DNA from 3 places in the Enterobacter sp. HK169 genome. Region 3 is predicted to be linked to each of the others. Evidence: predicted binding sites of a transcription regulator. Region 3 holds the regulator's gene; each other region holds the start of a gene.
The links. Region 3 encodes PhoB, which activates phosphate uptake and scavenging genes when phosphate is short. Its sites were predicted from a motif close to CTGTCATAAAACTGNCNNAT; they were not measured.
Positions count from the first base shown of each region.

Region 1: the regulator PhoB is predicted to act here: its motif matches at 1,740-1,759, upstream of kdgR (DNA-binding transcriptional regulator KdgR).
Region 2: the regulator PhoB is predicted to act here: its motif matches at 1,970-1,989, upstream of pstS (phosphate ABC transporter substrate-binding protein PstS).

Region 1 is NZ_CP017087.1:1,116,232-1,119,512, reverse strand. Features, by position in the region: gene htpX (protease HtpX) at 1-247, shown strand, start outside; gene EnteroDNA1_RS05410 (MFS transporter) at 298-1,671, opposite strand; gene kdgR (DNA-binding transcriptional regulator KdgR) at 1,851-2,642, shown strand; gene EnteroDNA1_RS05400 (YobH family protein) at 2,711-2,950, opposite strand; gene mgrB (PhoP/PhoQ regulator MgrB) at 3,113-3,256, shown strand.
Region 2 is NZ_CP017087.1:2,926,673-2,929,953, forward strand. Features, by position in the region: gene glmS (glutamine--fructose-6-phosphate transaminase (isomerizing)) at 1-1,755, shown strand, start outside; gene pstS (phosphate ABC transporter substrate-binding protein PstS) at 2,077-3,117, shown strand; gene pstC (phosphate ABC transporter permease PstC) at 3,246-3,281, shown strand, end outside.
Region 3 is NZ_CP017087.1:3,931,982-3,935,262, forward strand. Features, by position in the region: gene sbcC (exonuclease subunit SbcC) at 1-181, opposite strand, end outside; gene sbcD (exonuclease subunit SbcD) at 178-1,383, opposite strand; gene phoB (phosphate response regulator transcription factor PhoB) at 1,571-2,260, shown strand; gene phoR (phosphate regulon sensor histidine kinase PhoR) at 2,282-3,281, shown strand, end outside.

The DNA of each region.
Region 1 (3,281 bases), 1.7 Mb from region 3:
CATCACCATGTGGTTCTCCCGCCACCGTGAATTCCACGCGGATGCCGGCTCGGCGAAGCTTGTTGGTCGTGAGAAGATGATTGCCGCTCTGCAGCGTCTGAAAACCAGCTATGAGCCGCAGGAAGCGAATAGCATGATGGCCTTCTGCATTAACGGTAAATCCAAATCGCTGAGCGAGCTGTTTATGTCTCACCCGCCGCTGGATAAACGTATCGAAGCGCTGCGCAGTGGGGAATACCTGAAGTAACGCTAAGAACCCTAATAAGCCGGGCAGGAGAACACTCCGCCCGGCTTTTTTTATGCCTGAACTTTGGGCTGGGTCACCCGCAGGCCGCTGACGACCGCCGCGAGGGAAGCAAGGGCTCCCGCGGTGAGAAGCGCAACGTGGTTGCCGTTTTGTCCGGCGAGGTTAAACATCAGGGCGACCAGCGCTGCGCCGCTGCTTTGTCCCAGAAGGCGCGCGGTCCCCAGCATGCCGCTGGCACCACCGCTGCGATGGCGCGGCGCGGAGGTGATAATGGTGTGATTGTTAGGGGACTGGAACAGGCCAAACCCTGCGCCGCACAGGATCATGCGCCATATTATGTCCAGATCGGTTGGCGAGGACGGTAGCAGAGCCAGCGCGAAAAGGCCTGTCGCCATCACCGCCAGCCCCAACGCTCCCAATAAACCGGCATGGACGCGTTCAATTAAGTAACCTGCCAGCGGCGCCATCACCATGGTCGCCAGCGGCCAGGGGGTTAACAGCAGGCCGGTCTCCACTTCTGAACGGCCGATCGCGCTCTGCAGAAAGAAGGGCAGAGAAACCAGAGCCAGCATCTGGGCGCAGAACGAGCAGACGGACGTGCAAATGGAGAGGGAAAAGAGGGGAATACGCAGCAGATCGACCGGCAGCAAAGGCACGGGGAGAGTGAGCTGGCGGCGAACAAAGAAGAAGCCGATCGCCAGCAGGGCGATGAGCTCCGCGCCGGTAAGCATCAGGGACTGTCCCTGCGCAAAGCCGCTCAGCGCCGTAATCAGCAGGCCAAAGGTCAGGGCATTCATCACCGCACTCGCCACATCGAAGCGCGGCATGGTGCTTTTGGGACCGTTAGCGGGAAGAAAGCGCAGGGCAAAGAATATAGCGACAATGCCCAGCGGCACGTTAATAGCAAACAGCCATTGCCATGACGCAACGGAAAGGATCGCCGCCGCTATGGTTGGCCCGGCGGCTGAAGAGACGGCCACGATGAACGAGTTAATCCCCATGCCGCGCCCCAGATGACGCTGAGGATAAATTAAGCGGATTAACGCCGTATTTACGCTCATGAGCGCCGCGCCGCCAAAACCCTGCGCAATGCGGGCAAGCGTCAGGGTATGCAGTGAATCTGAAAGTGCGCATAACAACGACGTGAAGGTGAAAACCACCAGACCGCATTGATACACCCGACGGTAACCGAACATATCGCCCAGGAAAGAGAACGAGAGCAGGGAAACCACAATCGCAATCTGATAGGCGTTAACGATCCATATCGAACTGGCGGGAGAGGCGTGCAGGTCGCTGGCGATGGTTGGCAGGGCAACGTTCGCGATTGCGCCGTCAAGGACGGCCATTGAGATACCAATAATGATGGTCGCTATAGCGCCATACCGCTGGGGTAAAGGCAGGCCATCGGAAAGGGTCTTTTCCATTAGGATTAAAAAAGCTCAGCGTGAAATTATTCTCAGGGTAACTATTTTAGCATTGTTACAGCCGCGATATGTCGCAGATTTGTAACGAAGTAAACGCGGATTGATTGCAGGTGACATGACGGGAACTTATAATAAAAACCGGTTCTGATTTTTATAAAACACTCTCTATGAGGTGGTAAATGGCTATTGCGGATTTGGATAAACAGCCAGATTCTGTTTCTTCCGTGCTGAAGGTGTTTGGTATCTTACAGGCGCTGGGGGAAGAGCGTGAAATAGGTATTACAGAGTTGTCGCAGCGCGTGATGATGTCTAAAAGCACCGTATATCGCTTTTTGCAAACCATGAAGTCGCTGGGCTACGTAGCCCAGGAAGGCGAATCTGAAAAATACTCTCTGACGCTGAAGCTGTTTGAGCTGGGCGCCCGTGCGCTACAAAATGTTGACCTGATCCGCAGCGCTGATATTCAGATGCGTGAAATCTCTCGCCTGACCAAAGAGACCATCCATCTCGGCGCGTTGGATGAAGACAGCATTGTGTACATCCATAAAATCGACTCCATGTACAATTTGCGCATGTATTCGCGCATTGGTCGTCGCAACCCGCTCTACAGCACCGCGATTGGTAAGGTTCTGCTGGCGTGGCGCGATCGTGAAGAAGTGAAGCAGATCCTCGAAGGCGTGGAATACAAGCAAAGTACCTCACGAACCATTACCAGCACGGACGCGCTGTTAACGGTGCTCGATCGCGTACGCGAACAGGGGTATGGCGAAGATAACGAGGAGCAGGAAGAAGGGCTGCGCTGCATCGGCGTTCCGGTATTTGACCGCTTTGGGGTTGTGATCGCGGGCTTGAGTATCTCCTTCCCGACCTTACGCTTCTCCGAAGAGCGCCTGCATGAATATGTGGCTATTCTGCACACTGCCGCACGTAAGATTTCTGAACAGATGGGTTACCACGACTACCCGTTTTAACCTCTGCTCGTATAAAAAAACGCCGCATCTGTTGCGGCGTTTTTTTTGCCAGTCATTTCACCGGCCGATTAGCCATTATCAATCACGACGGATGTCTTACGCAGGACCGGACAGTGGGTCAAGCCAACGATCCCGCTGTCAGTATGCAAATATTGCGCAGTGCTCGCGCCCTGTGCTGTTAAATATTTACATTGAATCCCTAACCCGGCTGCGTTCTCGGTGCTTCCCACGAGCACACCGTAACCCGTGAGCAGAAGGCCAATCCAGACGATGGCCAGCGCAATAATTGTTCGAATGATGAAGCGCATCATTAACCTCTTTTGTCGTTGTTATCATAAAGCTAGCGTAAACGGTTTACACGATGAAACAAGTGCAGGATTCTGAAAAAAAGCGCGATGGCGGTACAGTTAGTCCTTGTTTAAGATAAGCGTGATAACCTCGTTACATCAGGTTTTTAGACGGAGTGTGGAGTGAAAAAAATACGCTGGGTAATTCTGATTATCGTGCTGATAGCGTGCGTGGTGTTATGGACGCAGACGATCAACGTGATGTGCGATCAGGATGTACAGTTTTTTAGCGGCGTTTGCGCAATCAATAAGTTTATTCCGTGGTAATACGCATTTTTTCTCAAGGTGATTT
Region 2 (3,281 bases), 1.0 Mb from region 3:
TACCGTGGTTACGACTCTGCCGGTCTGGCTGTCGTCGATGCAGAAGGTCATATGACCCGTCTGCGTCGTCTCGGTAAAGTGCAGATGCTGGCCCAGGCCGCGGAAGAACATCCGCTGCACGGTGGTACCGGTATTGCGCACACCCGCTGGGCGACGCACGGCGAACCGTCTGAAGGTAACGCGCACCCGCATGTGTCTGAACACATCGTGGTCGTGCACAACGGCATTATCGAAAACCACGAACCGCTGCGCGAAGAACTTAAAGCGCGCGGCTACACCTTCGTCTCTGAAACTGACACCGAAGTGATTGCTCACCTGGTGCACTGGGAGCTGGAGCAGGGCGGTACACTGCGTGATGCGGTGCTGCGTGCTATCCCTCAGCTGCGCGGTGCGTACGGTACGGTGATCATGGATTCCCGCGATCCGTCCACATTGCTGGCCGCGCGTTCCGGTAGCCCGATGGTTATCGGTCTGGGCATGGGCGAAAACTTCATCGCTTCTGACCAGCTGGCGCTCCTGCCGGTTACCCGTCGCTTTATCTTCCTCGAAGAGGGTGATATCGCGGAAGTGACCCGTCGCAGCGTGACCGTCTTCGATACCAAAGGCGAGCAGGTGAAACGTCAGGAGATCGAATCGAATCTGCAGTACGACGCGGGCGACAAAGGCGCTTACCGTCACTACATGCAGAAAGAGATTTACGAGCAGCCAAACGCCATCAAAAACACGCTGACCGGGCGCATCAGCCACGGTGAAGTGGATCTGAGCGAGCTGGGCGCAAACGCGAACGAACTGCTCGGCAAGGTCGAGCATATTCAGATCGTGGCCTGCGGCACCTCCTACAACTCCGGTATGGTTTCTCGCTACTGGTTTGAATCCCTGGCGGGCGTGCCGTGCGATGTGGAAATCGCGTCTGAATTCCGCTATCGCAAATCCGCGGTGCGTCGTAACAGCCTGATGATCACCCTTTCCCAGTCCGGCGAAACGGCGGATACGCTGGCAGCTCTGCGTCTGTCTAAAGAGCTGGGTTACCTGGGCTCGCTGGCTATCTGTAACGTCCCTGGCTCATCGCTGGTGCGTGAGTCCGATCTGGCGCTGATGACCAAAGCGGGCACAGAAATCGGTGTGGCCTCCACCAAAGCGTTTACCACTCAGCTGACCGTTCTGCTGATGCTGGTGGCGAAGCTTGCGCGTCTGAAAGGTGAAGATGCGTCCGTTGAGCACGACATCGTTCACGGCCTGCAGGCGCTGCCGAGCCGTATTGAGCAGATGCTGTCTCAGGACAAACGCATTGAAGCGCTGGCGGAAGATTTCTCTGACAAACATCACGCCCTGTTCCTGGGTCGTGGCGATCAGTATCCGATTGCGCTGGAAGGCGCGCTGAAGCTGAAAGAGATCTCCTACATTCACGCTGAAGCCTATGCGGCTGGCGAGCTGAAGCACGGCCCGCTGGCGCTGATTGACGCGGATATGCCGGTCATCGTTGTGGCACCAAACAACGAACTGCTGGAAAAACTGAAGTCTAACATCGAAGAAGTGCGCGCCCGCGGCGGTGTTCTGTACGTCTTCGCCGACAAAGATGCCGGTTTTGTCAGCAACGACAACATGCATATCATCGAGATGCCGCATGTGGAAGAGGTGATTGCACCAATCTTCTACACCGTTCCGCTGCAGCTGCTGGCCTATCACGTTGCGCTAATCAAAGGTACCGACGTTGACCAGCCGCGTAACCTGGCGAAATCGGTTACCGTAGAATAATCCCTTCAGGCTCCACCTTCGGGTGGAGCTTTTTTATCCTGCCCGGCTTGTTTTTAATCAATCCTTTCTCGTTTTTAATAATGACAATTTGTCATCTTCAGCTACTTTTTTCAGTGTCACATAAAGAAAATATTTCTGAAAACGCCTTGTCATAAAAGCGGCTAACGCGATGAAAAATAAGCTTTATTTTGCTTGTTTTTAAGTGAAATTTTCGTTGTCATAAAACTGTCATAATTCGTACATTTATCTGTCACCTGTTTGTCCTATTTTGCTCATCGTAGCCACTAAACAACGATTTACGAAAATCTTGCAGGAGACATTATGAAAGTTATGCGTACCACTGTCGCAACTGTTGTCGCCGCGACCTTATCTCTGAGCGCGTTCTCTGTATTTGCAGAAGCAAGCCTGACTGGCGCTGGTGCAACCTTCCCTGCGCCGGTGTATGCCAAATGGGCGGATACCTACCAGAAAGAAACCGGTAACAAGGTTAACTATCAGGGTATCGGCTCCTCCGGTGGCGTTAAACAAATTACCGCGAACACTGTTGATTTCGGCGCATCAGACGCTCCGCTGTCTGATGACAAGCTGGCTCAGGAAGGCCTGTTCCAGTTCCCTACCGTGATCGGCGGTGTGGTTCTGGCCATCAACCTGCCGGGCGTGAAGTCGGGTGAGCTGGTGCTGGACGGCAAAACGCTGGGTGACATCTACCTGGGCAAAATCAAAAAATGGGATGACGAAGCGATCGCTAAACTCAACCCAGGCCTGAAGCTGCCTTCTCAGAACATCGCCGTGGTTCGCCGCGCGGATGGTTCCGGTACCTCTTTCGTGTTCACCAGCTACCTGGCAAAAGTGAACGAAGAGTGGAAATCTAAAGTCGGCTCCGGCTCTACCGTTAACTGGCCAACCGGTCTGGGCGGTAAAGGTAACGACGGTATCGCCGCGTTCGTACAGCGTCTGCCTGGCTCAATTGGTTACGTAGAGTATGCGTACGCTAAGCAGAACAACCTGTCCTACACCAAACTGGTTTCAGCCGACGGCAAACCGGTTAGCCCGACCGAAGAGAACTTTGCTAACGCGGCGAAAGGCGCTGACTGGAGCAAATCCTTCGCGCAGGATCTGACTAACCAGAAAGGCGAAGGTGCATGGCCAATCACCTCTACCACCTTCATCCTGGTTCACAAAGAGCAGAAGAAACCTGAGCAGGGCGCCGAAGTGCTGAAGTTCTTCGACTGGGCGTACAAAAACGGCGGCAAACAGGCTAACGCCCTGGATTACGCTACCCTGCCGGACAACGTGGTTGAGCAGATTCGCGCTGCATGGAAAACCAACGTGAAAGACAGCAGCGGTAAAGCGCTGTACTAACAGGATATATTTAACGAAGATGGCGGGTGGCGCTATGCTTACCCGCCCTACGGTTTAAGCTGTAGGCCCGGTAAGCGTCAGCGCCACCGGGCATATTCGTAAAAACGTCTCAAACAGAAGAGTAATTTATGGCTGCAACCAAGCCTGCATTTAACCCTCCGGGT
Region 3 (3,281 bases):
GGCGCGGCGTTTCGTGATAAAGCGCCAGACAGATGGCGTCGAGCAGGGTGGTTTTACCTGCCCCGGTCGCGCCGGTAATGGCAAACAGCCCGTTGCTGGCAAACGGCTCCGCGGTAAAGTCAATTTTCCACTCGCCCTTGAGGGAGTTGAGATTTTTCAGGCGCAGGCTCAAAATTTTCATGCGTTTTCTTCCTCATCATTGAGCGCATGCAGGGTATGGCTGAACAGTTCGCTGAGTCTTGCGCGCTTCGCGTCGTCAATTTCCTCCTGCGAGAGCCTGCGTTCAAACACCTCTTCAACCCGAAGCTCACTGAGCGTTTCACGTTGAGCGCTTAACAGAATTTTCTCGCGCTGCTCGCGGCTGCGGCGTACCAGTAAGACTTCGACGGGTAAATCTTCCGTCAGCGCCTGTATTTTACGCTGCATATCGTGCAGGTAGTCGTCGGTGGTGATTTCGATATCCAGCCAGACGGGCGGGTTAAGCGCTGTTCCGCGCCACTGCTCAAGCTGGGCGGTAATGGCGGCAAGATCGCCCCTCAGCACCGCCAGCGGCTGGGTGACCGGGACCTCCAGCGTCTCGACGGCGTGAAGTTTTCCGTCGGAAAAGCTCACCAGATGGACGGATTTGGCCTTGCCCGTTTCGTCAAAGCTGAGCGAAATTGGCGAGCCGCAGTAGCGGATGTGCTCGCTGCCGCCGACGATCTGCGCCCGGTGAATATGTCCGAGCGCAATGTAGTCGGCTGGCGGGAAGTTCTGCGCCGGAAAGGCATCCAGCGTGCCGATATAGATGTCACGTACGGCGTCACTTTTACTGGCCCCGACGGTGGTGAGATGCCCGGTCGCAATCACCGGAATCGGCTGGTCGCCGCGCAGGGCGCAGGCATCGGCGTGCTGCTGGTGATAATAATCGGTGATGGCCTGCAGGAGATGCTGCTGCTTTTCCGCACCCGACAGCCCCGCCTGGCTTTGCACGATGTCCCGCGGACGCAAAAACGGAATGGGGCACAGCACCGCCCCCGGCGTGCCGTCGCGTTTTTTCAGGATCTGCGGGGCGTGCCCGGCGCTGGCGACGACGGTGGTATTGAGAAATGCCAGGATGTCACGAGATTCATTGAGCGTCGCGACGGAATCATGGTTGCCGGCGACAATCACCAGATGACAGCCGGTTTGCTGCAAATTCACCACGAAGCGGTTGTACAGTTCACGCGCATAGCTGGGGGGCGAGCCGGTATCAAAGATGTCACCCGCCACAATAATCGCGTCCACCTCGTGCGTCCGGGCCGTTTTCAGCAGCCAGTTCAGGAAGGCTTCATGTTCAGCCGCACGGCTTTTGCTGTAAAAATTTTGACCCAGATGCCAGTCCGAGGTGTGAAGTATGCGCATAGCTGATCCGTGGCAAAAAAGAGAAAGCAGGATTATAAACGTTCAGAGACGGGAAAATAACCGCTGTAATAAAACAACGGTTTGCCCGTTATCGTGGTACTGTTTTTCATAAATCTGTCATAAATCTGACGCATAATGGCGCCGAATTACAAACTTGTAACTTAAATAAGATAAGACAGGGCAAAGTATGGCGAGACGTATTCTGGTCGTAGAAGATGAAGCTCCAATTCGTGAAATGGTGTGCTTCGTGCTCGAGCAAAACGGCTTCCAGCCGGTTGAAGCGGAAGATTATGACAGCGCAGTGAACCAGCTGAATGAACCCTGGCCCGATCTGATTCTGCTGGACTGGATGTTGCCCGGCGGCTCCGGACTGCAGTTTATCAAACACCTGAAGCGTGAAGCGCTGACCCGCGACATCCCGGTTGTGATGCTCACGGCGCGCGGAGAAGAAGAGGATCGCGTGCGCGGTCTGGAGACCGGCGCGGACGATTACATTACTAAACCGTTCTCTCCAAAAGAGCTGGTTGCCCGCATTAAAGCCGTGATGCGCCGTATTTCGCCGATGGCGGTGGAAGAGGTGATTGAGATGCAGGGGCTGAGCCTTGACCCCACCTCACACCGCGTCATGACCGGTGAGAATCCCCTCGACATGGGGCCTACCGAATTTAAACTCCTGCACTTCTTTATGACCCACCCGGAACGCGTTTACAGCCGCGAGCAGTTGCTGAATAACGTCTGGGGAACTAACGTGTATGTCGAAGACCGGACGGTTGACGTACATATTCGCCGCCTGCGAAAAGCACTGGAACTGAGCGGCCACGATCGCATGGTGCAGACGGTCCGCGGCACGGGTTATCGTTTTTCTACCCGTTTCTGAACAATGACAGGAGTGTGACGCGTGCTGGAACGTCTGTCATGGAAAAGGCTCGTCTTTGAACTGATCTTATGCTGTATTCCGGCCTTCCTTCTGGGGGCCTTTCTTGGACACCTGCCGTGGTTTCTGCTGGCGTCGGTCACCGGGCTGCTGATCTGGCATTTCTGGAACCTGCTGCGCCTCTCCTGGTGGCTGTGGGTTGACCGAAGTATGACGCCGCCGCCGGGAAGCGGCAGCTGGGAGCCGCTGCTGTACGGTCTGCATCAGATGCAGATGCGTAATAAAAAGCGTCGCCGCGAGCTGGGAAGCCTGATTAAGCGTTTTCGCAGCGGTGCAGAGTCGCTGCCGGATGCCGTTATTCTGACGACCGAAGAAGGGACGATCTTCTGGTGTAACGGCCTTGCGCAACAGCTGCTGGGCCTGCGCTGGCCCGATGATAATGGTCAGAATATCCTCAACCTTCTGCGTTATCCCGAATTTACGCTGTATCTGAAAAAGCGTGATTTTACCCGCCCGCATAATCTGAAGCTCAATAATGGTCGCCATCTGGAAATCCGCGTGATGCCCTACAGCGATAAACAGTGGCTGATGGTGGCGCGCGATGTCACCCAGATGCACCAGCTGGAAGGGGCGCGTCGCAACTTCTTCGCCAACGTCAGTCACGAACTGCGTACACCGCTGACCGTGCTTCAGGGATACCTGGAGATGATGCAGGAGCAAACGCTTGAAGGCGCGCCGCGTGAAAAAGCGCTGCACACCATGCGCGAGCAAACGCACCGGATGGAAGGGCTGGTGAAGCAGCTGCTGACGCTCTCGAAGATTGAAGCGGCGCCGTCGCTCGCGCTAAATGACACCATTGATGTGCCGATGATGCTGCGGGTCGTTGAGCGTGAAGCGCAGACGTTAAGCCACAAAAAGCATCACCTGACTTTTGAGGTCGACAATACGCTGAAGGTGCTGGGCAGCGAAGATGAACTGCGGAGCGCCATTTCCAACCTGGTGTATAACGCGGTGAATCATACGC